DNA from 4 places in the Synechococcus sp. PCC 6716 genome. Region 3 is predicted to be linked to each of the others. Evidence: riboswitches for the same ligand, from Rfam matches in the RefSeq annotation. Region 3 holds a riboswitch; each other region holds the start of a gene.
What was found. A riboswitch is a leader RNA that binds a small molecule or an ion and turns the genes downstream of it on or off. The one in region 3 is predicted to bind cobalamin.
Positions count from the first base shown of each region.

Region 1: it holds a riboswitch for cobalamin, as region 3 does, so the genes downstream of both, L5220_RS05200 (energy-coupling factor ABC transporter permease) here and metE (5-methyltetrahydropteroyltriglutamate--homocysteine S-methyltransferase) in region 3, are expected to answer to the same signal.
Region 2: it holds a riboswitch for cobalamin, as region 3 does, so the genes downstream of both, L5220_RS09135 (energy-coupling factor ABC transporter permease) here and metE (5-methyltetrahydropteroyltriglutamate--homocysteine S-methyltransferase) in region 3, are expected to answer to the same signal.
Region 4: it holds a riboswitch for cobalamin, as region 3 does, so the genes downstream of both, L5220_RS12565 (sirohydrochlorin chelatase) here and metE (5-methyltetrahydropteroyltriglutamate--homocysteine S-methyltransferase) in region 3, are expected to answer to the same signal.

Region 1 is NZ_JAKLTU010000006.1:16,253-22,672, reverse strand. Features, by position in the region: gene psbC (photosystem II reaction center protein CP43) at 1-627, opposite strand, end outside; gene psbD (photosystem II D2 protein (photosystem q(a) protein)) at 611-1,669, opposite strand; gene L5220_RS05210 (GNAT family N-acetyltransferase) at 1,802-2,308, opposite strand; gene L5220_RS05205 (ABC transporter ATP-binding protein) at 2,340-3,062, opposite strand; gene L5220_RS05200 (energy-coupling factor ABC transporter permease) at 3,135-3,662, opposite strand; cobalamin riboswitch at 3,689-3,833, opposite strand; gene L5220_RS05195 (DsrE family protein) at 3,932-4,114, opposite strand; gene L5220_RS05190 (helix-turn-helix domain-containing protein) at 4,374-4,751, shown strand; partial or broken gene L5220_RS05185 (ISL3 family transposase) at 4,752-5,432, shown strand; gene sir (sulfite reductase, ferredoxin dependent) at 5,782-6,420, opposite strand, start outside.
Region 2 is NZ_JAKLTU010000018.1:31,616-38,035, reverse strand. Features, by position in the region: gene L5220_RS09160 (DUF697 domain-containing protein) at 1-312, shown strand, start outside; gene L5220_RS09155 (response regulator transcription factor) at 293-655, opposite strand; gene L5220_RS09150 (energy-coupling factor ABC transporter ATP-binding protein) at 783-1,643, opposite strand; gene cbiQ (cobalt ECF transporter T component CbiQ) at 1,648-2,439, opposite strand; gene L5220_RS09140 (energy-coupling factor ABC transporter substrate-binding protein) at 2,454-2,762, opposite strand; gene L5220_RS09135 (energy-coupling factor ABC transporter permease) at 2,755-3,528, opposite strand; cobalamin riboswitch at 3,545-3,691, opposite strand; gene L5220_RS09130 (LCP family protein) at 3,729-5,087, opposite strand; gene guaA (glutamine-hydrolyzing GMP synthase) at 5,482-6,420, shown strand, end outside.
Region 3 is NZ_JAKLTU010000012.1:16,633-21,064, reverse strand. Features, by position in the region: partial or broken gene L5220_RS07870 (ISL3 family transposase) at 1-327, opposite strand, end outside; gene L5220_RS07865 (SufE family protein) at 645-1,094, opposite strand; cobalamin riboswitch at 1,581-1,725, shown strand; gene metE (5-methyltetrahydropteroyltriglutamate--homocysteine S-methyltransferase) at 1,997-4,243, shown strand; gene L5220_RS07855 (hypothetical protein) at 4,227-4,432, shown strand, end outside.
Region 4 is NZ_JAKLTU010000037.1:32,656-39,075, reverse strand. Features, by position in the region: partial or broken gene L5220_RS12585 (hypothetical protein) at 548-631, shown strand; gene L5220_RS12580 (transposase) at 876-1,250, shown strand; gene L5220_RS12575 (hypothetical protein) at 1,561-2,028, opposite strand; gene L5220_RS12570 (2-isopropylmalate synthase) at 2,056-3,663, opposite strand; gene L5220_RS12565 (sirohydrochlorin chelatase) at 3,739-4,764, opposite strand; cobalamin riboswitch at 4,798-4,930, opposite strand; gene egtD (L-histidine N(alpha)-methyltransferase) at 4,994-5,980, opposite strand; gene L5220_RS12555 (amino acid ABC transporter permease) at 6,016-6,420, opposite strand, start outside.

The DNA.
Region 1 (6,420 bases), on a different contig from region 3:
ATCACCGCCAAAGGGAGACTTGAGTAGGTAGCCAAAGATCACCGTGGGATCAAGGGTGGGGTTGGTAATCACCCGCACATCGCCACCACCGGGTGCCCAAGTGTCGTACAGCCCCCCAAAGAACATGGCCTTCGCCACCAGTAGGAGGGCGCCAATGCCAAGGACGATCAGGTGAAATCCTAGGATCGTCGTCATTTTGTTCTTGTCTTTCCAGTCATACCCAAAGAAGGAGGAGTACTCCTCTAAGGTTTCGGGACCACGAATGGCGTGATAAACACCACCCAAGCCCAAGACAGCGGAGGAAATTAGGTGAACCACCCCCACCACAAAGAAGGGGAAGGTATCGACAACTTCACCGCCGGGGCCTACGCCCCAGCCGAGGGTCGCAATGTGGGGCAGTAGGATTAAGCCTTGCTCATACATCGGCTTTTCAGGGATGAAATGAGCCGTTTCAAACAAGGTCATAGCACCTGCCCAGAAGACAATGAGGCCAGCATGGGCAACGTGGGCACCCAAAAGCTTACCAGACAGGTTAATCAGGCGAGCATTCCCGGCCCACCACGCGAACCCTGAGGATTCTTGGTCGCGGTTGGTGGAAAAAATAGAATTACTAGAGAGCGTTACCACGGGGGAGTACCTCTTCGGGGAAGACTAGGTTTTCATGGGGTTGGTCTTGCGGCGCCATCCACGCCCGAATCCCTTCGTTCAACAGAATGTTCTTGGTGTAGAACGTCTCGAACTCAGGGTCTTCAGCCGCACGAATCTCTTGCGAAATGAAGTCGTAGGAGCGCAGGTTCACCGCTAGCCCTACAACTCCAATCGCACTCATCCACAGACCTGTCACTGGCACAAACAACATAAAGAAGTGTAGCCAGCGCTTGTTCGAGAAGGCAATCCCAAAAATTTGGCTCCAGAACCGGTTCGCCGTCACCATCGAATAGGTCTCTTCCGACTGGGTGGGGGTAAAGGCACGGAAGGTACTGGCCCCTTCCCCATCCTGGAACAGGGTATTTTCAACCGTCGCACCGTGAATGGCACACAGTAGGGCACCCCCCAGCACCCCGGCAACCCCCATCATGTGGAAGGGGTTCAAGGTCCAGTTGTGGAACCCTTGGAAGAATAGCAAGAACCGGAAAATCGCCGCTACCCCAAAACTAGGCGCAAAGAACCAGCCCGACTGCCCCAGTGGGTAAATCAAAAAGACACTCACAAATACGGCAATCGGCGCACTAAAGGCAATGGCGTTGTAGGGGCGAATGCCAACCAAGCGGGCAATTTCAAACTGCCGCAGCATAAAGCCAATGAGGCCAAAGGCACCATGGAGGGCAATAAACGTCCACAGGCCTCCCAGTTGACACCAGCGGGTAAAGTCCCCTTGGGCTTCGGGGCCCCACAGCAGCAGCAGGGAGTGTCCCATACTGTTGGCCGGGGTCGAGACTGCCACGGTCAGGAAGTTACAGCCTTCCAAGTAGCTGGAGGCTAAGCCGTGGGTGTACCACGAGGTTACAAAGGTGGTGCCGGTCAGCCAACCACCCAGGGCAAGGTAGGCACAGGGAAACAGCAGGATGCCTGACCAGCCCACAAACACAAATCTGTCGCGCTTGAGCCAGTCGTCGAGAATGTCGAACCATCCTCGCTCCGCTGGCGCACGTCCGATTGCTATTGTCATGGAATTAAACTCCACAAAGATAATACCGGATTCGCGCTTGGCTGCACCTTTAGGTTGCCCTAAAGATAAAGTGAGCGCCAAGTTTACGAATCTTAACAACGCTTTTAATCTAGCAAAGGTCGTTTTGAGATTTCAACTGCTGGCTTGGGATGACTGGCTCTGCGCCAATTGCCAAAGGGGGGCACCACTCAAGCGGTAAATGCGCCAGTCAGGTAACACCTCAGCACCAATGCCTTCATAAAAGGCAATGGCGGGATGGTTCCACTCAAGGACACTCCACTCTAGGCGGCCATAGTGGCGATCGCGGGCAATACGAGCCAGTGCTCTGATCAAAGCGGTGCCAACTCCTTGGCGGCGATAGGTGGGCAGCACAAAGAGATCCTCGAGGTAGAGTCCCGGTCGGGTCAAAAATGTGGAGTAGGTGGTAAAGAACAGGGCATAGGCAATCTCTTGGCCGTGGCTTTCAGCGAGGAGGGCTTCCGCGTAGGGGCGATCGCCAAACAGGTGCTCCCTTAGCTGCGCAGCGGTGCCACTGACGCTATGGCTTAGATGTTCGTAGGCAGCTAGGTCTTGAATCAGGCGAAATAGAGTCGGTACATCGGCAGGGGCAGCCGCACGAATCTGGAATGCTAAGGACAAGGCAGAGACTCCGTCTATCCGGTGGGGTAGTTCATGATAAGGCAGAAGCGACGGCAGAGTTAGGTATATTTGGCACATCAGAGCGAATCTGGCCATCGCGAAAGTGAATGATGCGTCGCGTAATACTAGCTACGTCTGGCTCATGGGTAACCATGACAACCGTCATCCCAGCAGCATTCAACTGACTAAAAATATTAAGGATTTCAATAGTTGTTTGACTATCAAGGGCACCCGTTGGCTCATCAGCTAACAGCAACAATGGCTGATTGACAATGGCACGGGCGATCGCCACACGTTGCTGTTGTCCCCCAGATAGTTGATTTGGGCGGTTATGTAAGCGGTGCCCCAGTCCTACCTTTTCCAGCGCCACAATCGCTCGCTCCCGTCGTTCTTTGGGGGGAACTTGGGCATAGATCATCGGCAGCATCACATTTTCCAGCGCTGTCAGTTGCCCCAACAAATGGAACTGCTGAAACACAAAGCCAATTTTGGCATTACGGATATGCGCCAATTCATCATCCGTGAGCCGCGAGACATCTTGACCATCCAGGAAATACTTACCAAAGGTGGGTCGATCCAAGCAGCCGATAATGTTCATCATCGTGGATTTGCCAGACCCTGAGGCCCCCATAATGGCAGCGTATTCTCCGTGCTGGATTTGGAGGTCAATGCCATTGAGCGCACGCACTTCTGTTTCACCTTGACCATAGATTTTCTGTAAATGCTCAAGACAAATCAGAGGAGGTGTGCTCATGAGCCGGTTGAATTGAATGCAACTATTACAAATTGTAGCGGGACTCCTTGGCCTAGTTACCGATGCATCAACTCACCCTTTCACGGGGGCAGTTTTGAGCACAGCGCTTATACGCATCACCAGTTGATAAATGCCATAGGCGATCCAAGGCCCCACTACCGCCATTGACACGGCATTGGCACCCAAGGTTGTAAGGCCGCCATGCGCTAGCAGTAAAGCCTGAAATAGCAAGACCAAGCCACCCAACACCGACATCACCCCTGGCCCAAATAACACGGCTCCCAAACCTGTGCCGGTTGGGTGAGAACAACTGCCTGTCACTGAGGGAATTTTTAAGGCAGAGAGAACAAAAGTGAATGCGCCTGCTAAAGCCAGTAATAGTTTGGCTTCAGGATGCTGACGGGTGATGTGAGTGAGCGATCGCAGCCCCCAGAACAGAAATGGCAGATACACGATCCACCAGAAAACAGCCCAGCCAACCGGCAGAAACCCTTCCATAATATGCATGGCATACACAGGCGTGGGCGATCCAAGAATTAAATAACAGCTCAGCCCCGCCATCATCACAAGGCTGAACCATTGATGGTTTTTCCTGTTCATCTGTACCTCGCAGACTTCTCAATCAAAACAAGCTGTCACATTCGGCGGGCATCCTGACTTAAAGAGATAAATCTCTTATCACAGTTGCGGGACAGCGGCAGATTTACACTGCTCTTTCCCCCTTACGTCTGGTGGCTGTTCCCCACCAAAACCGAGTTCCTCAATAATACAACCGATTCTCAAACACACGCCTTGACTTAAGGCATTCCCACCATTCAGCAAAAGATTACAGTCTCATCCCTTGCTATTTCACCATAGATAAGAACCAATCAGAAGTCGATGATCTTATCTGCCGCCAAAATCAAACTGGGGATATCCTGATTCTCTTTTGCCAATTGAGCGCCTGATCGCAAGTTGCTTTCTGTTATCCCTGCAGCTTCTGCACAAGCTGGACAGACCATCACCTTGCCCCCTGCTGCCACAAATTCATCATATAGTTGGGCGAGTGTCATCGGACTACTGCCCCAAAGCAAATTCAAGGGTTGATTTTTGGGGTCTATCGGACTTGGTATGCTAATGTAACATGCTATACCAAATCTGAGATATGCAGCTACTTCTAACTGATCTACTAAACCTACCTAGAATTGAGGTTGAAGATTATACCGATGTTGCAGGAGAATTGATTCTTATAGTGGAAGCAAAGACAACCGAGGCGATTTGCCCACGTTGCCAACAAAAAAGTTTCATTTACACCAGAATCATTGGTATCTAGTGCGAGATTTAAGCATCAGTGGACGAACCGTATTTCTTAAGATCAATCGTCGCCAGTTTAAGAGTCGAACTTGTGGTAAGCCATTCAGTGAAACGCTCGATTTCATCGGCAATCGTCGCAAGCAAACGGATCGATTTGCTCAGTCAATCGTGCAACAGGTTTTGCACAGCAACATTCATAATGTTGCAATTTCAAATGGTCTCACTGATGAAGAAGTATGGTCAATAGTACAGTATGTCAGTCAAAAAACTCCACGTCGATCAGTCAAAAAACTCCACGTCGATGTGAGTTCAGTAAAACGATTAGGTATAGATGAGATTTCCTTACGTAAAGGACAAGGAGATTACATAGTCGTCTTGGTCGATTTAGAGCGGTGAATTCCCCTTGCCCCTTCTCGCAAGCAGGAAGATGTGAGGCAAGTGCTTGAGGTATGGGGAGCAGCAGTACTCAATCAAATTATTGAGGTGAGTATTGATCTGTCTGGAAACTATAAAAGTTTGGTTCATAAACTCCTACCTAATGCTACGGTGGTTGCCGACCGATTTCATGTTATGAAGATTGTGAATCAGGAATTGGATAAGGCTCGACAAAGTATTTGTAAAGCGAATGAACAGACGGTAAATGAAGTCAAGAAAGCCCAGATTGCAGCCGCGCTCAAACAAAGTAAATATGCGTTACTCAAGCCGGAGGAAAATCTAACTCAGAAGTAAAAAGCAAAACTGGAAGAAATTCGAGAAGTAGTGCCAAGTCTGGCTCGAATGCATCAGGAGAAGGAATCGCTTAGAGCCATCTTTGAGCCAGCAAAAGATTGGGAAGATGGAACGTTTCAATTGCTCGATTGGTTAGCTCAAGCTCAGGATTCTTTTCAAGAGAGCGTAAGAACAATTTGTCGGTGGTTTGGTGAAGTCACCACCTATTTTGATAATCACACAAATAGTGGTGTTGTTGAAGGTATTAACAATAAATTGAAGCTGATCAAGCGGTCAGGTTATGGGTTCAGGAACTTTGACAATTTTCAGTTACGTTGCTTAATTTGCTGGCATTTAGCTATTGATTAAGCATAACTCGGACGATAGAGCCGCCTTCGCTACAAAATTCCAGTTTCCGCAACCAACCTTAACCTTCAGCTATCAAGCGGGAAGTCCTGCGCTCTACCTGTAGCTCACTTTCCGAAGGCTAACGTGACCATCGGGATGAAAGCGTGTTCATCAAGGGGTTCAATGCCGCGCAGATGAACAAACTCTTATGGCACTAGTCGGGTGCAGTCTAGTTCTCACGGTCACCAACGGTGCCTGCTCGGACTGGGGGGCACCGTTGTTCGCTTAGGTGGTTAACACGGCCAAGCGTCAGGGCATGTCTGCCGTTGATGCTATTTCCCGTGCCCTAGCCCCTCAGCAGAGCGATTGGCTACTGGGCTGATAGGTATTGCTGCAGGGCTTGGCGGGTTAAGGCGGCCACCGACACTCCCTTTGCTGCTGCCAATGCTTTTAGTTGCTGATACTGCTCTGCCTGTACGTCCACGCGATAGCGTTTGCGCTGGGTTGCAGGGGGGGTATAGCTTGCGGCAAACTGGCGCAGTGCCTCAAAGCCGACCCGATGGCAAAAATCCCCAAAGGACTCGCCACTGTGGCGGCGATCGCGGTAATAGACAAGTAACGGCTCAAGGGTGGCCTCCAGTTCCGTAATGGGCAACCGCTCGATATAAACTTGAGCCAAGCGAGTTTGGTGAGGGCTGCCCCCCAGCCATGTTTGATACGTTCCCGGCACAATCCCCACAAAGCCTAGTTCAGCTAAGTAGGGGCGAGCGCAGCCGTTCGGGCACCCCGTCATCCGGATCACAAAATGCTCATCCTCTAACCCAAGACGATCCATGAGGCGACGAATCCGCTCTAAAACCCCCGGAATGGCACGCTCGGATTCGGTAATGGCCAAGCCGCAGGTGGGGAGTGCTGGGCAAGCCATACTGTAGCGCTCTAGGGAATCAATAGCGCTAACATCAGGAATCCCATGCTGCTGCAAAATCAGTTGAATGGCATCTTGCTGATC
Region 2 (6,420 bases), on a different contig from region 3:
TTTGCGGCCAACCTTGGCCTCAGTGCTCTTAAGGGGACATTGGGGCTAGCGGCGCCCGTCAGCGGTGGGCTTGCCCTAGGGCCTTACCTTGCGGTGGCCATCACTCAAGCCAGTATTGCCGGGGTCTCATCCTATACGATGGGGCAAGTGGCGAAAACCTATTTTGCCAATGGCGCTGGTTGGGGAGGGGCAGGGCCGAAAACCGTCGTCCAGAAAATTTTAGGCCAACTCGATCAACGGCATCTCCTGAGCCGTCTCAAAAGCGAAATTCAGAGCCAACTGCGCCCGCCAGCTAGGGAAGAAGCTTTTTGACCGTTGCAATGAGTTGAGCGGGGTCAAAGGGCTTGGTAATGTAGGCATCGACCCCTTGCTTTTTTCCCCAGTGAATATCAAAGTCTTCGCTTTTCGTCGTGCACATAATCACTGGCACATTCTGCGAGGCTGGCTCCCCCTTCACCCAACGGCACAGTTCATAACCATTCATGCGGGGCATGACCACGTCGAGAATGATGAGATCCGGGCATTGCGCTTTGATTTTTTCTTGAGCTTCTAGGCCGTCCTCAGCTTCAATAACCTCGTAGCGTTGTTCCTTCATAATTTCGACAATCATTGCCCGGAGGGTAGGACTGTCATCAACAACCATGACTGTGGCCATAAAAGTTCTGCCTGATACCGCTAAGAAACGATACTGTGATTATGGATGAGGTGGAGCGTACATTATAATATTGCCCATGGTATAGCCTATCATTTCTTACCCTGTTTGCAAAAATTGGCGGCAGACACTACCGGTGACCCAAGAGGTCACGAAACAGATCCCCTAGGGCGTGGCTAAACTCAGCAACGGTGCGAGGGGGCTGGCGCTGGCGGCGCCACGAGGGAGGGAGGCTCAACCAGAGGTTTAAGAGGGTGGGGATGCCAAGGCATTGGCTGCTAGCCTGCGTCTGCCATTGATCAAAGACCACATCGGAGCAATCGCTGACAACAACGTGGCCGTCGGCAAGAATAATAATCCAATCGGCCCAGCAGTAGGCAAAGTCAAGGTCGTGGGTTGCAATCACGATGGTGGTGCCAGCGGCATGGATGCGATCCAGCACCGCCCTAAGGTGCTCCGTTTGGGTGTGATCTAAATAGGTCGTTGGTTCGTCAAGGAGGAGCAGGGGGGGGGCTAAGGCCATCACCCCCGCCAGTGCGACGCGGCGCTTTTGTCCCAAGCTCAGGTGGTGCAGCGGACAATCAGCTAACTCCAGTAGCTCAAATTCCCGCAGGGTTTGCTCAAGGCGGGCTTCAATTTCAGGGGTGGGTAGGTCTAAATTGCACAAACCGTAGGAAATATCCTCCGCCACGGTGGCGGCCACCAATTGTTGCTCTGGGTCTTGAAACCCTAGCCCCACTCGCTGCCGCCATTGCCGCAATGCTGCGGGTTGATGCACGAGTCGCTGTCCTTGCCAGTACACCTCACCGCGATCGCAGCGGTAGAGTCCTGCCGCCACGTAAAAGAGGGTGGATTTGCCAGAGCCATTCAGACCCAGTAGGGCGGTTTTCCGACCAGCACCAAGCGCCACCGAGCAGTCTTGCAACACCGGTGTTAGGGTGTTGGGGTAGCGAAACCAAACGTGGCGAAACTCCAGCAGCGGTACAGACATGGTCTCAACCAAGGATACGATTGACTAGCAGCAGCAGGCCACCGCCAAGTCCTGCTTCCACAGCATACCGCTGGGAGTATGCGTAGGGCGGCGATCGCCACACCCGAAACTGTCCCGTAAACCCGCGACTCAGGAGTGCAAGGTTTGTGCCTTGGTAGCGCTGTAAGGACTGCCGAAACAGTTGTGCTGCCAACAGGCTGAGGCTATAGAGCCAGCGCGATCGCCGTTGATACCCCCCCCGTGCCCGCTGTGCGAGCTGGAGGCTGACGGCTGTGTCCAGCAGAATAAAAATATAGCGATACATGAGCATCAAAATATCCAGCAGAAAGGAGGGGACTGAGCGCCGCTCAAGTACCCCTAGCAGTTCTGGAAAGGGGGTCGTGAAAAGGATAAAGACCAAACAGCTACTGGCCACCAAGGTGCGCAGCCCCACCCCAAGGGCTTGAGTGACCTGTGCCTGCGGAATAAAGACCGACCATCCACCAACACTGAGGCGTCCCAGCAGTGGCTCTGTTGTTGTCGTCACTAAGCTTGTGGGTGCCACCTGCACTAACAGGCTGGGCAGGCTCAACACCCAAAATAGGGCGATCGCCCCGAGCACCGCAGCATAAACCCGCCACGGGATGCGAGCATAGCCAACAACCCAGACACTGAGCCAGAGCCACAACAGCCCTTGACTGAGAGGATGGGCAAAAAACGTAAACAGGAGCAGGGCGATCGCAAAAAGGAGCTTCTGCTCGGGCGGTATGTGCCGTAGCCCATTCCGGTAGGCGTAGGAGTCAAGGTGATGGTGCATGCAGCACGCTACCGTTACTTCTCCCGGCGAATTTGAAGACGTTTTTGGCGGTGGCGCTCGGTGTATTGCCCCACCACAAAGCCAATCACCCCCGCCCCCAGACTGGCTTGCAGGACAAAGAGTAGTGACTCAACCTCCGCACTCTGGGGTTCAAACACCGGCGTAGCCCAAGGAGTATAATCGGGTGCAATGTCGGTAATGAGGTCTTCCGCTTGGGCGTCGGCACCTTCAAACTCGGCGTTAACAAACAGCAGCGGTGCTGCCCCAAGGAGCACAACGGCACCAAGCAGCAGCCAAACCTGCTTCGCTTTCGAGTTAACCATGGTGACCACGCTCCTGTAACAGATTAAGGGTGCGTAATTCTGCTGCGCAGTAAGTGGTGAGCCAGTTCCAGACTAAAACCGTCAATAGACCCTCACTAATGGCAAGGGGAATTTGGGTGATGGCAAACACGGCGGCAAATTTGCCAAACGCGGCTGCCACCCCGCCAACACTATCGGGAAAGGCTAGGGCTAACTGCCATGCGGTGAGGGCATAGGTAATGACATTAGCGGCAAACGCAGCAGTAAACAGGGCGATCGCCGGCTTTCCGGTCAGACGCAAGATGCCGTTATAGCAGCCCCATGCCACCCATGGCCCGACCACTGCCATGGAAAAGCCGTTGGCACCCAAGGTGGTCAAGCCACCGTGGGCAATGAGCAACGCCTGAAACAGCAAGACCAACGTGGCCAACACCGTCATGATCGGTGGCCGAAAAAGAACCGTTCCTAGGGCAATTCCCGTCGGGTGGGACGAGCTACCGGTGACCGAGGGAAGTTTTAACGACGATAAAACAAATGCATAGGCACCCGCCAATGCGAGTAGTAGGGTGGACTCGGGCTGTGTCTTCACCTGTTGCCGCAGTGACCAGAGTCCCCATCCCAAAAATGGCAAGAACCCTAACCACCAGCCCAGCGCCCAGCCAACGGGTAAAAACCCTTCACTGATGTGCATTGCCACTGCCGCCCTCGGGCTGGCAATCACCATATACATCACCAGCAGGGCGATCGCCCCCAGCAGAGGGAGCCGCTTCCATTGCCTGACTTTCATTCATCTGTACCTCGCAGATATGCAACAATCCTCGGCGGGCATCCTGACTCAGAGCGGCCAAAAACCGTCATCACAGTTGCGGGACAGCGCCGGACTTGCACCGGACTTTCCCCCTTGCGTTCTGTGGCTGCTCCCCACAGAAACCGATTAGCGCTATTATAGGTCAGGACTGCTCGGTTACCCTTGGAAGCGTTTGCGCCTCAATGCAGGATGTCAACCCAATCGCGGCCAATGCGCACCGTTACATCCGACGAAATCACCCCAGTCGAGTTGGCCGACACCCGCCCAACCCCCAATACAGAGCGCACCATTTGAGCTGCACCCAAATCTCCTTGCTGCGCCAAGACTTCGGTTGCGGCGGCTTCTTGGTGCCAGTCATCGCTAATGATGACATTGCTGTAGCCATGATGGTATAGAAAGTCCGCCATATCTTGAGCCGCATCGGGACTCCCCGAGGCATTTTGCAAGGCAATGCGTACCGAACCACTTTCACTCCAAGTGGGGTCGGCTGCCACTGAGGGCGATCGCGCTGCAAAGTGAGTCTCAACGATGCGATCGATCCCGTCGTAGTCAAGGAGCCAGTAGCTGGCATCGTACCCATCACCACTAAACCGCCCGGGCAAGAGAATCATGCGCAGATTCTCAGGATCCGTGCGCAGGCTAAATTGGGCGATCGCCATCAGTTCGCCAAAGGTCAAATCGGTATCTACGTGTTTCTGGAGAACCTCGTGGAGTTGGGGGAGCCGCGTCAACATGACTGGATTCGCTAGTTTCGTTTGCAGCGCCTTGATCAACATTTGCTGGCGTTGTGCCCGGCCAATGTCACCGAGGTCATCGTAGCGAAACCGTACAAAGCCCTCAGCCTGCTCACCGTTGAGGGTTTGTAATCCAGGGTAAAGATCAATGTAGAGTTTTTGGGTGTGATCACTGTAATACATCCGCTTGGGAACATTGACCTCTACGCCCCCCACCAAATCCACAAGGGCACGAAACGCTCCCGGGCCAATGCGAATGTAGCGATCAACCGGAGTGTAGTTCAGGGTTTGACTCACCACCTTGGCAACTAGGGGGACATCACCATAGACATTGGCCGCATTGATTTTATCAACCCCATAGCCCGGAATGTCAACGCGACTGTCCCGAGGAATACTCAACACTGTGATGGTGTTGTCATCAGGGTTAAACCGCGCCAGCAAAATAGTATCGGTGCGGCCACGGAAACTTTCTGGCGAGCCTTCCGGTGCCCCCAAAACCTTGTCAACCCCTAGCACCAATAAATTGATAGGCCGACTCATCTTCCCTTGCAAGCTGCGAGCCATCACCTCAAAAAAAGAGGCCTGCGTATCGCCTCCCTGCTCTGCTTGAAAAGGCGACAGTAAGACAACACTCATTCCCGCAAAGGCCGAAATTAAAGACACCGTACCAAAGGCCGCCATCCAACCCAACACTCGCCATGGCGATCGCCGCGATCGCGCCTTAGTGTGCAGCGCCACTGCCTTTGCCCCTCGAGCCGCCGGAGCCGGATTCACTCGCTTGACCTGTTTAACGCCTCGTGCCACAACGTTAACTCCCACAACCTGCGACAGTCCCTAGGACTGGTGGACTCAATTGATGTTTCTAGTGTACGGGATGGATCACAAATCCAGTATTTATACTTAGGTACTTAAGTAGTCCGCAAAAAGGAATGGGTTCCGCAAGTTAGCCCCGCAGCCGCCCTGATTTCTGAGGACAACTCCCAAGTAACGGAGAGCGATCGCCATCGTTTAGTTCGCTATTATGCTGCCGCCTAATCAGTTTTGAAGACCACTAAAACTAGGCGTAAAACGGTAACGCGATCGCCCCGCTGGTACCCCCTGCCACTATCTGCCACGATTATGTATCGGACAATCCGCTAAGATTTGTATTAGTAGAGAGACGCATCTAGGCGTTGATGGGATTTTAAGGATTGTTACATTGACTCAGCCCGCTACTTCCCCCCTTGCCACCCCCCCAGCCGAGGAACAGGATCTGCAACGACAACTCATTGTCATCCTTGACTTTGGCTCTCAATACTCGGAACTCATTGCGCGGCGGATTCGGGAAACCCACGTTTACTCTGAGGTCATCTCCTATCGCACCAGTGCGGATCAGCTGGCACAGCTTGCCCCGAAGGGGATTATCCTTTCTGGGGGGCCAAACTCGGTTTACGATGACCACGCGCCGCAGTGTGACCCCGCTATTTGGGAGCTAGGGATTCCCATTTTGGGGGTGTGCTACGGCATGCAGTTGATGGTGCAGCAGTTGGGAGGCACTGTCGAGCGAGCAACGGCGGGCGAGTACGGTAAAGCAGCATTAAGCATCGATGACCCCACCGATCTGCTGACTAATGTTGAGCAAGACACCATCATGTGGATGAGCCACGGCGATAGTGTCTCTAAATTGCCGCCGGGCTTCCGCCGGTTGGCCCACACCCAGAATACTCCCATGGCGGCGATCGCCCACCCAGAGCGCAAGCTTTACGGGGTGCAGTTTCATCCTGAGGTGGTGCATTCCATCGGGGGCATTGCCCTAATTCGCAACTTTGTCTATCACATCTGTGACTGCGAACCCACCTGGACCACCGCAGCATTTGTGGAAGAAGCGATCCGTGAAGTGCGCGCTAAAGTAGGCGACAAACGGGTGTTGCTGGCACTCTCCGGCGGTGTTGATTCCTCTACCTTGGCCTTTTTGTTGCACCGTGCCATTGGTGATCAACTCACCTGTATGTTTATTGACCAAGGCTTCATGCGCAAAGGGGAACCGGAGCGGCTCCTAAAACTCTTTCAGGAGCAGTTTCATATCAAGGTAGAGTACGTGAATGCCCGCGATCGCTTCTTGGCACAGCTACGGGGTGTCACCGACCCCGAGGAAAAG
Region 3 (4,432 bases):
TAGATTTTCCTCCGGCTTGAGTAAGGCATATTTACTTTGTTTGAGCGCGGCTGCAATCTGGGCTTTCTGGACTTCATTTACCGTCTGCTCATTCGCTTTACAAATACTTTGTCGAGCCTTATCCAATTCCTGATTCACAATTTTCATAACATGAAATCGGTCGGCAACCACCATAGCATTAGGTAGGAGTTGATGAACCAAACTTTTATAGTTTCCGGACAGATCAATACTCACCTCAATAATTTGATTGAGTACTGCTGCTCCCCATACCTCAAGCACTTGCCTCACATCTTCCTGCTTGCGAGAAGGGGCAAAGGCAAGGGGAATTCACCGCTCTAAATCGACCAAAACAACTATGTAATCTCCTTGTCCTTTACGTAAGGAAATCTCATCTATACCTAATCGTTTTACTGAACTCACATCGACGTGGAGTTTTTTTTTTACTGACATACTGTACCATTGACCATACTTCTTCATCAGTGAGACCATGTGAAATTGCAACATTATGAATGTCGCTGTGCAAAACCTGTTGATCAATTGACTGAGAAAATCAATCCGAATTAAAACAGGTCGGCTTTGATGTATCTCTGAACTTAACTTCTGATAGTGCGGGCAGCTTGCTTCTTCGTTGAGATGTCGCAGTTTTAAGTTCGCAAGTAAGTCACAGACAGATGATAGACCAGTGCTTTCTGTTGCATCGTTTGAAAAATATTGTAAAAACCATTGGCACGAGACGGAGTCAGGCTGACATCCAGTCCGGTTTGCTGAATGAAATCGGGTGTTAACTGGATAATTTCTGCGGGAGCCAACCCGTTCAATCCTTCAACTAACAGCCCCACTAGTCCCTTGGTTAGTTGAGAGTCGGAATCTCCCTGAAAGATCACCTTTCCCTGCTCCAAACTCGCAGTCACATAGACTTGAGAAACACAACCAGGAACCCGATGGGCTACCACCTTTTGCTCATCGGGAAATGGCGGCAAGCGCTTAGCAAAGCAAAGCAAGTACTCATAGCGCCGCTTCGGTTCCGAAATCTGTTGGAACCGCTGGATAATTCGCTCAAGGGAGGCAGGCAAGGGGTGAGAGACGGGTGACATACTGTTCTAGCAGCACACTACCTATAAAAATGAAAATCACTCTCATTATATAGTGAAGTGGGTGAAAACTGAAGCCGTTCTTCGCAAGCGATACTACCCCTGCAGTTGATCTACTTCCTATGCAGTACCAAGGCACACTGCTATAAGCGGTTCGCTAACTTAGCTGAGGGGGTTCGGGGGTAGATAAGCCCCGCACTGTACTGTCGAGAGGTGGTCAGTGACGGGATACAGCCCCCCCGCGCCAGTCGCAGACTGGCAATGATAAAACAGAATTGGTTATATAAAACGGCGTTTCCGGAATCTAATACAACTACGCGGTAGGGCATTCCGTGTCTGCTTGCAGAGAGTTCTTGCAATGGCTCCTCGACGAAGCGAGAAGCCTGCACTCTAACCGAAGTTGTGTTTACTCAACAAGGTTGAGTGGCGGGAGTATGTCACCTAGACTTGAAATTCAGAATGTGTCATAGTACCTTACCTATTGTGTTATTATTAGGCTACTTGCTCGGTTCTGATGGGGATCAGCCATCAGACGCAAGGGGGAAAGTCCGGTGCAAATCCGGCGCTGTCCCGCAGCTGTGAGGAGAGGCGCAACTCTCTGAGTCAGAATGCCCGCCGAGTTGTAAACCCGTTACACAAACATCTGCGAGGTACGGATGACGCAAACTTCAAGCTTTTGCGACTGGATTTCTATTGACATTTTAAGGTTGTAGCGTTCTTAGCTAACTCTGTAGGCTGGGCGTGAGGTTTTTGTGTGGTGAGGCTACTTGATCAAGGGTAGCCACTCTCTGTACTAGCAATTTAAGGTTAGATCTCTCGCTCTGTCTTTTTGTTCGTGGGCTACCTCCCAATTGGGAGGTGGTACTCCTTGTTTGCTTATTTACAGAACTTAGGACGCTACAACAATGACCATTCAAACTGCAACGCTGGGATATCCTCGCATTGGTAAAAATCGTGAGCTTAAAAAGGCATTGGAAACCTTTTGGAACGATAAGTCTGACATCGGAACGTTGCTGCAAACGATGCGCGAGGTTGAATTTGAAAACTGGAAGGTGCAACTGGAAGCAGGAATTGATCGCATCGGTGTTGGTGACTCCACCCTTTACGACCACGTGCTGGATTGGAGTATTCGCCTAGGGTTGATTCCCGATCGCTTTCGTCATCTGTCGGGACTCGACCAATACTTTGCAATGGCACGGGGCAAAGGTGGCATTCCAGCACTAGAAATGACCAAGTGGTTTGATACCAACTATCACTACTTGGTGCCCGAAATTGACCCGATTGTACAACCAACAGATTTTAGCGATTTTCTAGAAACAGTGCATCGTGCCCAAATTTTCTTGGGTGAACGGGCAGTTCCCATTGTACTAGGCCCCCTCACCTTGGTACGGCTTAGTCGTCTGGCGTTAAACCTAGAGCAAGCGGTTTCCTATCTGCTCGATCGCTATCTCGTCTTACTCAGTGAACTGAAAAATCTGGGTGTGGTTGAAGTACAAATCCATGAACCCGCTTTGGTTCTAGGAGATGCTAACAACTTTAAGGAACTGTATCAGTCAACCTATGATTCGCTCCATCGAATGGGTTTACCTATTCACCTCGTCACCTACTTTGATGATTTGGGAGCCACGTATCCGTGGGTGATGAAGTTACCTGTTGCTGGCATCAGTTTAGACTTCACCCGTGGACGCAATCTTGACTTATTGCAGCAGCACGGATTTCCAGCCGATAAACAGTTGGGTGTGGGGATTGTGAATGCGCGAAATATCTGGAAAATTCGTCCTGAATCAGTGTTATCAACACTAGAAACCATTTATGGCATTACGCCAAATATTCGGTTGCATCCTTCATCATCCCTGCAATTTGTTCCCTATGATGCGACGCGAGAAACAAAACTGGCGGAACCCCTGCGAAATGTGTTGAGTTTTGCGGAACAAAAGCTGGATGAGGTGGTGCTCTTGGCTCAAACGCTTGACGGTAATGATCTGAGCGATCGATTAGCAGTCGTGCAAACCCACTGGCAAGCCTTTGAGCAGTTCAGCCCTGTAAATTCAGAAGTACAAGATCGGCTCCGCAACCTGACTGTCAGTCATTTGGAGCGCGCGATGCCCTATGAGCAACGCAAAAAACTCCAGCCAACGCTGCCGCCCTTTCCGACCACAACCATTGGCTCATTTCCACAAACCTCAGAGGTACGGCAACTCCGAGTCAAGCTAAAACGGGGTGAAATCACTCAAGCCGAATACGAGGCGGCGATCGATGCAGAGATTGCCAAGTGCATTCAAATTCAAGAGGAAGCTGGGCTAGATGTGTTGGTACATGGCGAGTTTGAACGCACTGACATGGTGGAATTCTTTGGACAACAGCTCTCTGGATTTGCCTTTACCGAACACGGTTGGGTGCAAAGCTATGGCAGTCGCTGTGTGCGTCCACCAATTATTTACGGAGATGTTATCCGAACCCAACCTATGACTATTCGAGAGTTCAAGGTGGCGCAATCCCTCACCGATAAAATTGTGAAGGGGATGCTGACTGGACCCGTGACGATGATTAACTGGTCGTTTACCCGCACGGATATTCCTCGCAGTGAACAGGCAATGCAGATTGCGTTGGCACTGCGGGAAGAAGTGGCAGATTTAGAAGCGGCTGGGGCGAAGATAGTGCAAATTGATGAACCCGCTCTAAGGGAAGGATTGCCCCTGAAGCCAGAACGCTGGAATGAGTATCTGTCTTGGGCGGTCGATGCGTTCCGTTTGGCGGCAGGAGTTGCCAAGCCCGAAACTCAAATTCACACCCACATGTGCTACTCCGAGTTTGGCGACATTATTCAGCACATTGAGCATCTGGATGCGGATGTGTTGTCGATCGAGAATAGCCGCAGCAACAATGAGACCCTATTTGAAATTACGGATGCAGGCTACCAACATCAAGTCGGTAACGGCGTTTACGATGTCCATAGTCCAGCCATTCCTAGCACTGACCAGATGGTTCAGCAGATAAAAACCGGGATTGCCAATCTACCGATCGAACAGATTTGGGTCAACCCTGATTGCGGGTTAAAAACACGGCGCTGGGAGGAAGTGATTCCATCGCTGAAAAACATGGTAGAAGCCGCAAAAATCATTCGGGAGGAAATCAATGCGTCCAACGAATGATCTCTGGCGAGGCAACTTTGGCTACTGGCAGAACCGCTTTATTCAGCACAATCTTTTGACCATCGGATACACGGCATGGCTCGGTTACGCAAACCAGGGACGGGGCATGGTTGTCTGCGATGTCGTGGATGCTATCCCTCCTACTATCGACTGGCGCATTGATACTGTGACGTTCCATCAGGCATTCAT
Region 4 (6,420 bases), on a different contig from region 3:
TAGCAGCTTACTTATTAATGTGATAATTAATGTGATAACTGTCGAATCAATCGGACAGGTTTCATAGTCATCAACTGCCCTATCGCTGGCTTTTTCCCTTTTTTCCGCTTGACCAAACCCAGAACTTCCCGATATAAATCTTGGAAAGGTTTGAGGTTGCGCTGCTGATTTACCTTGGAAAAGGTAGATATATCCATTGGAAGTCCTCCCTGATGCAAACGCTTGAATAAATCTGGCATACTGCGGAGGCTCTGATCCAACGAAAATCCAAACCAACAACTGATAAACAGATGAGTATTGAGAACGCTGTAGTCCCGTGTAGAAAACTTCGATAGCAGTTCCTTGATAATCTTGGGAAAAGTAAATACCATACCGAGTATTCTTTGAGTAACTAAGCAAGTTGCCATAGAAACTTATAAAATAGTGAAAACTTCATCCCTTCTTACCATTCCATATGCCTGCTCCCTTGCAAGTCGAGTTAACCGTTGCGGAAGACATCACCCTACGAGAACTGAGTTGAGCCACCGAAGTCCCACGTCGAACTCGTCAACGGGCAATGGCTGTGCGTCTCAGCAGTGATGGGTGGCGGGTGGGGCAAATTGCTCGACATTTACACATGCATGAACCATGAACATAGTGTGCGACGTGCCATTCGCCAGTGGCAAACTGTGGGGCTCTATGGGCTGTAGGAGCAACGCCGTCGAGCAATGGTTGCAGGAAGAGCGGAGTGACACCAGTCTCCAACTGTGTCAGAAGCTAGCCACCGAACGCCAAGTCCACCTCAGCCAGCGCACAATGAGCCGCTTGCTGCAAAAAAGGGGTTCTGTTGGAAACGATTACGCTACAGTCCGCCTCCCCCCAAACAGCCAGAGTTTGTGAAGTCCAAACGCGCCGACTGGGAGATGCTCAAGCAGTGGGCAGTGGAAGGACTGGTGCGGGTGCTGTATCTAGATGAAAGTGGGTTTGAGAAAACAAGTCCCTTAACCTACAGCGATGTCAAACGTGGGCAGCAACACAGGATGGTCAAACCCCAGCGTCGCGGTCGTCGCATTAGCGTGCTGGGGGTTTGGCAACCGGGGCGGCAGTTTGACTACGGCATGGTGGTGGGAGGCTTCAACAGTGATCGCTATTTGACGTTGATGCACTGGCATGCCAAACGCGCCAAAGCGCAGTGGCAGGCAACTGGACAAATCACCGTGATGATTCAAGATGGAGCCTCGTTTCATCGCTCAACGGCGGTGCAAGCCTAGTAGTAACGATGGCAGGAAATGGGCTTATTCATCTTTTTCTGACCGCCACCTCAGATGAATCGCATTGATGATGAATGGTTGCATCTCAAGCGGCATAAATTGGGTTCTCGGTTGGTTGAGCAGGAATATGATTGAGCAATCACGCTGATAAATGTGATTGAGCAATGAGGTCAAAGGTGGGGCTATGGCGTTGAACGTTTTATATTTAATTCTGGCTGGCTACTTAGCCTGCGGCCTCTAAGCGGCACCCCATATAGGCAAGGGTGTAAAGCTTCTGTAGATTCCGAATGAAGCGTTGGCATCACTCCCTTCATCGGTGGCGATCGCGTCCAAACAACGGTTGCACCGGTGCTAGTCCGGCAAAAATACGCAACACTAAAACCGCATGGGCAAAAAATGTTAACCCCACCCAAAACAATGGAAACCAGTGCCAGCGATCGCCACTGAGGGGCGGAAACATCTGCTGCCCTAACCAGACTAACCCTGGCGGCAGGGTAATCAGTAACACACCAAGGACAATGGCCGTATAGGTCAGGGTGACAGGCGGCGTGTTGAGCGATCGCCACGTGGTGCCAGTCCACTGCCAGCGAAACACCATTGCCGTGTCTTCTAGGCGTGCCGTTTGATGGGTGAGGTCAATGCTGAGGATATGGCGGCAAAAATTACAGGCATAGGTGTCCATGAGCACCATAGGGGCAATCTGACCATGGCGACACACCGGACACAGATATACCCCCTCAGGCTCTAACAGCTTCGGTGAGGGAACCAACTCCGCCATAACATCCTTTAAGCTCTAGAACCTTCCTTACACTTGAGGATGCAACACCCGCTGCTCTAAACCACGGTAAAGCCGATTGAGGGCATTCATATAGGCTTGTGCCGAAGCCACAATCACATCGGTGTTGGCCGCATGACCGGAATAGATGCGATCTTCGTGCTGCAGGCGAATAGTTACTTCACCGATGGCATCGATGCCCGCCGTTACTGATTGCACTGAGTATTCAATAAGCCGGTTAGGAATTTGCACCACCCGGTTAATGGCACGATACACCGCATCTACAGGACCGGTGCCAATGGCTGCATCTGTGAGTTCTTCGCCGCTGGGGGTGCGTACCGTCACTGTTGCCGTAGGTCGGGCATGATCACCGCAGGAGACTTGCACAAACTCCAATTGGTAGCCCTGTAGATCGATGCCTTGGGTTTCGTCCTTGGCGATCGCCTCTAAATCCCAGTCGGTGATTTCCTTTTTCTTATCCGCCAGATCCTTAAAGCGTAAGAAGGCTTTGTTGAGTTCAGTTTCCGTTAATTCAAAGCCCAACTCCCGTAAACGGGTAGCGAAAGCATTGCGACCCGACAGTTTACCTAAAACGATTTGGTTGTCTGCCAAGCCAATTAGGTGAGCATCCATAATTTCGTAGGTGCGCTTGTTCTTGAGCACCCCATCTTGGTGAATCCCTGACTCATGGGCAAAGGCATTAGCACCAACAATGGCCTTGTTGGGTTGGATAAGCATCCCCGTTAGGTTGGAGACTAACCGCGAGGTTTTATAGATTTCGCGGGTATTGATATTCGTGAGGGGAGCCTCCGACTCAGCGGGGCGACCCAAGAAGGGGTTAAAGTACTGCCGCCGCACGTACAGCGCCATCACCAGTTCTTCGAGGGCAGCATTACCCGCACGCTCGCCAATACCGTTGATGGTACATTCCAGTTGGCGAGCGCCGTTTTTAACTGCCTCAAGAAAGTTGGCCACCGCCAAGCCAAGATCATTGTGACCGTGGACTGAAATGACCGCTTGCTGAATGTTCGGCACATTTTCCTTGATACCCTTGATCAAGGCTCCAAACTCTGCGGGTGTGGTGTAGCCCACCGTATCGGGAATATTGATTGTGGTGGCGCCTGCCGCAATCACCCGCTCAAGCACTTGGTACAGAAACTCGGGGTCAGAGCGGCCAGCATCCTCTGGTGAGAATTCCACATCCTCCACAAAGGATTTGGCGTAGGCAACCATCTCTGGGGCAATCTCTAGTACCTCGGCACGGGTTTTCTTGAGCTTGTACTCAAGGTGAATGTCAGAGGTGGCAATGAATGTATGAATGCGTGGATAGTAGGCCGGTTTTAAGGCGTTGGCTGCCGCTTCAATATCCGAGCGGGTGGCTCGTGCTAGGCCACAAATCACTGGCCCTGTTTCAGTGCCCACCACTTCGGCAATCCGCTGCACGGCTTCAAAATCTCCAAGGCTGGCAAAAGGGAAGCCAGCCTCGATAATATCCACCCCCAGCCGAGCCAGTTGACGGGCGATCGTGAGTTTTTCATCTACATTCAGTGCGGCTCCCGGAGACTGCTCTCCGTCCCGCAGCGTCGTGTCAAAAATCAAAACGCGATCAACCGTCTGGGGAGGATACTTTATCGCCATAAACAAGCCCCGTCCAAGCTTGAAAAAAGGGATCATTACCCCCTAGTCTAGCATTTTCCTTAGGTGGCCATCCCCCTAGGGAACCTGCCAAATCCGTTGATGGTAGCTGGGTAGATGATCTAAATTCACACTGGGGTGATGATGCCCGTGGGAATGAGACTCATGGTTATGGTTGTGATCGTGGTGGTGATGGTGGGAATGATCGGCACCATGGGCGATCGCCGCCAAACGAAATTTACAGGCTTCGCAATTCATGGCCACTTGGCCGGTGAGGGTTTCTATTTCCCGTTGCCGCGTTAAATAAAATAACTGCGGATGTAACCCAATTTCCGGCAAGTTAACGTATTCTACCGCCGGGTACTGTTGCTGGGCAGTAGCGGTCAGGGTATAGATTTTTTTCACCAGTGCGCCAGTGAACATAAAGTGGGGCAGGACAATCACCCGCTGCGGCTGATAGAGATTGGCGCGGGCAAACCCTACCTCTAGGCGGGGATGGGTAATACCAATAAAGCACACCTCAACGGTCTTGTAGCCACTACCTTCCCAGAGCATCCGCGCTAGCTTGAAGACATCGCCGTTGGCATCGGGGTCACTCGAGCCACGTCCCACCACCAGTAACACCGTGTCGTCGCGGCCAATGCCTCGGGGGTTAAATTCCGGTGAGTCGAGCATTTCAAGGCGCGATCGCCAGAGGGTGAGAATTTCAGGGGCAATGCCATAGTGGCGACCGTAGTGATAGCGCAACTGCGGCAACACTTGGCGAGCACGATCCAGTTCATTGGTCACATCAAACTTGTTATGGCGCGCCGCAAACAATAAAATCGGCAGTACCGACAGATCGGTGTAGCCCTCTACTGCACACTGGCTTAAAACTTCAAAAATCGAGGGTTGAGTCAACTCCAAGAAGCAAGGAAAGACCGGACGGCAAGGATCTAATTGATGATACGCATGGGCAAAGTCTAAAAATGCTTGGCGGCCTTGCGGATCCCGAGTGCCATGCCCCACCATCAGTAGCGGTCGGGGCTGGGGTAAGGGTGGTAAATCAACGGTAAAACTTAGGGGATTAAGAATTGAATCGTTGGGCTGAACAGTAACGACCACGCTATAACTCCATGCCTGTGCAACGCAGACAAATAGAGTGAACCGCAGTAGGTAGGCATTCTGGCTTAGGGATCGCTCCCCTCACAGCTGCGGCACAGCCCCAGATTTACACTGGCGTTTCCCTACAAACTGCTCTTCACGGTTAACCTTCCAATTTTAACGAGCGTATTGTGGCTCTGTCTATGCGGGGGGTGGGGAGTCGCTACCCCTTGGACGGCCTCCTGTGTGCTTAGCGGCAACACAAACACAGAGCAAACCAGTGGTTTGGATCGGTAAAGGCTCGAACCCACGTCAAGCCAGCTGCGACGAGGTCTGACCTTAGGGAATCCAGCCAAAACTTCCGCGAGATTTCTGTGAGGATGCTTTCCCCGGCGGCAATGTCACAGGTCAATTCTAGGGCAGTTAGGGTTACCGTCTGTGTGTTTTGGCTGTCAAGATACATTTCGATTTGCTGTGCCACTGGGTTATAAATAGCTCGATGATCGAAGGCCAATGGCTCGAAGTTGCCCTGAAATCGCCAGTTAAGGTGGCTAAGGATATTGCGATTAAAGGCAGCCGTAATCCCCTGAGCATCATTGTAGGCGGCAAGCAAAACTTTGGTGTCTTTTACTAGGTCAACTCCAAGGAGAAGGTAGTCACCGACATTGAGCACCCGGTACAGTTGGCTAAAGAAACGTTGGCACTCAACCGGTGACAGGTTGCCTAGGGTACTGCCTAAAAAACAGAGTAAGCGTTGCGGCGCAAGGGGTGGGGGTAAGTGCTCTAGGCCAACATCGTAGGTGCCTACAAGGCCATTGATCCACAGTTGGGGATAATCCTTCAGCAGCGCTATGGCACTAGTTTTGAGCATCGAGCCACTGACATCAATGGGACGATAGACAAGCTGAGGTTGTAGCTGGGCATAGGCGGAGAGTAAGTAGCGGATTTTGCGATCGCTGCCGCTGCCGAGCTCAATTAATTCACAGATGCCGGTCAGGGTGGCAATTTCTTTGGCGTGTTGACTCAGCAGCGCTAGTTCGGTGCGGGTGAGGTAGTACTCTGGCAGGTCAGTAATCTGCTCGAATAACCGCGACCCAACGGCATCATAAAAGTAGTAGGAGGGTAAATATTTTTGCGGTGAACAACTCAAGCCAGCAATGACATCTTGGCCAGCAGGATCGGTTTTAGAACCACTCAGGTAGGTCAGGTGTAGGCGATCGCCCACAGAAGGCAACATCAACTGGCTCCAGCAACTGGTAACAGAGGCAACCCCTAGGACATTCTAGCCTTTAGACGGTGTTCGATGTGCCGCCCCCACGCAGCGATCGGCAAACTCATCAACAAATACAGCACCAGCGCTAGGGCATAAAGGGGGAAGGGATGACTACTATGACGGATGATCCAGACCCGCAACACCGATGTCAGATCGACCCCTGCAATCACACTGACAATGGCCGAATCCTTGAGCATATAAATGAAATCATTGATCAGGGGTGGAATAACAATTTGCGCCGCCTGCGGCAAAATCACCCGCACAAACCCCTGCTGCTGGGTCATCCCCAAGGACAGCGCCGCCTCCCGTTGACCCGAATCCACGCCGCCCAGGCCAGCCCGAAAAACCTCTGCTTCGTAAGCGGCATAGTTAAGGGCTAGAGCCGTGACCCCTGCTGTCCACGC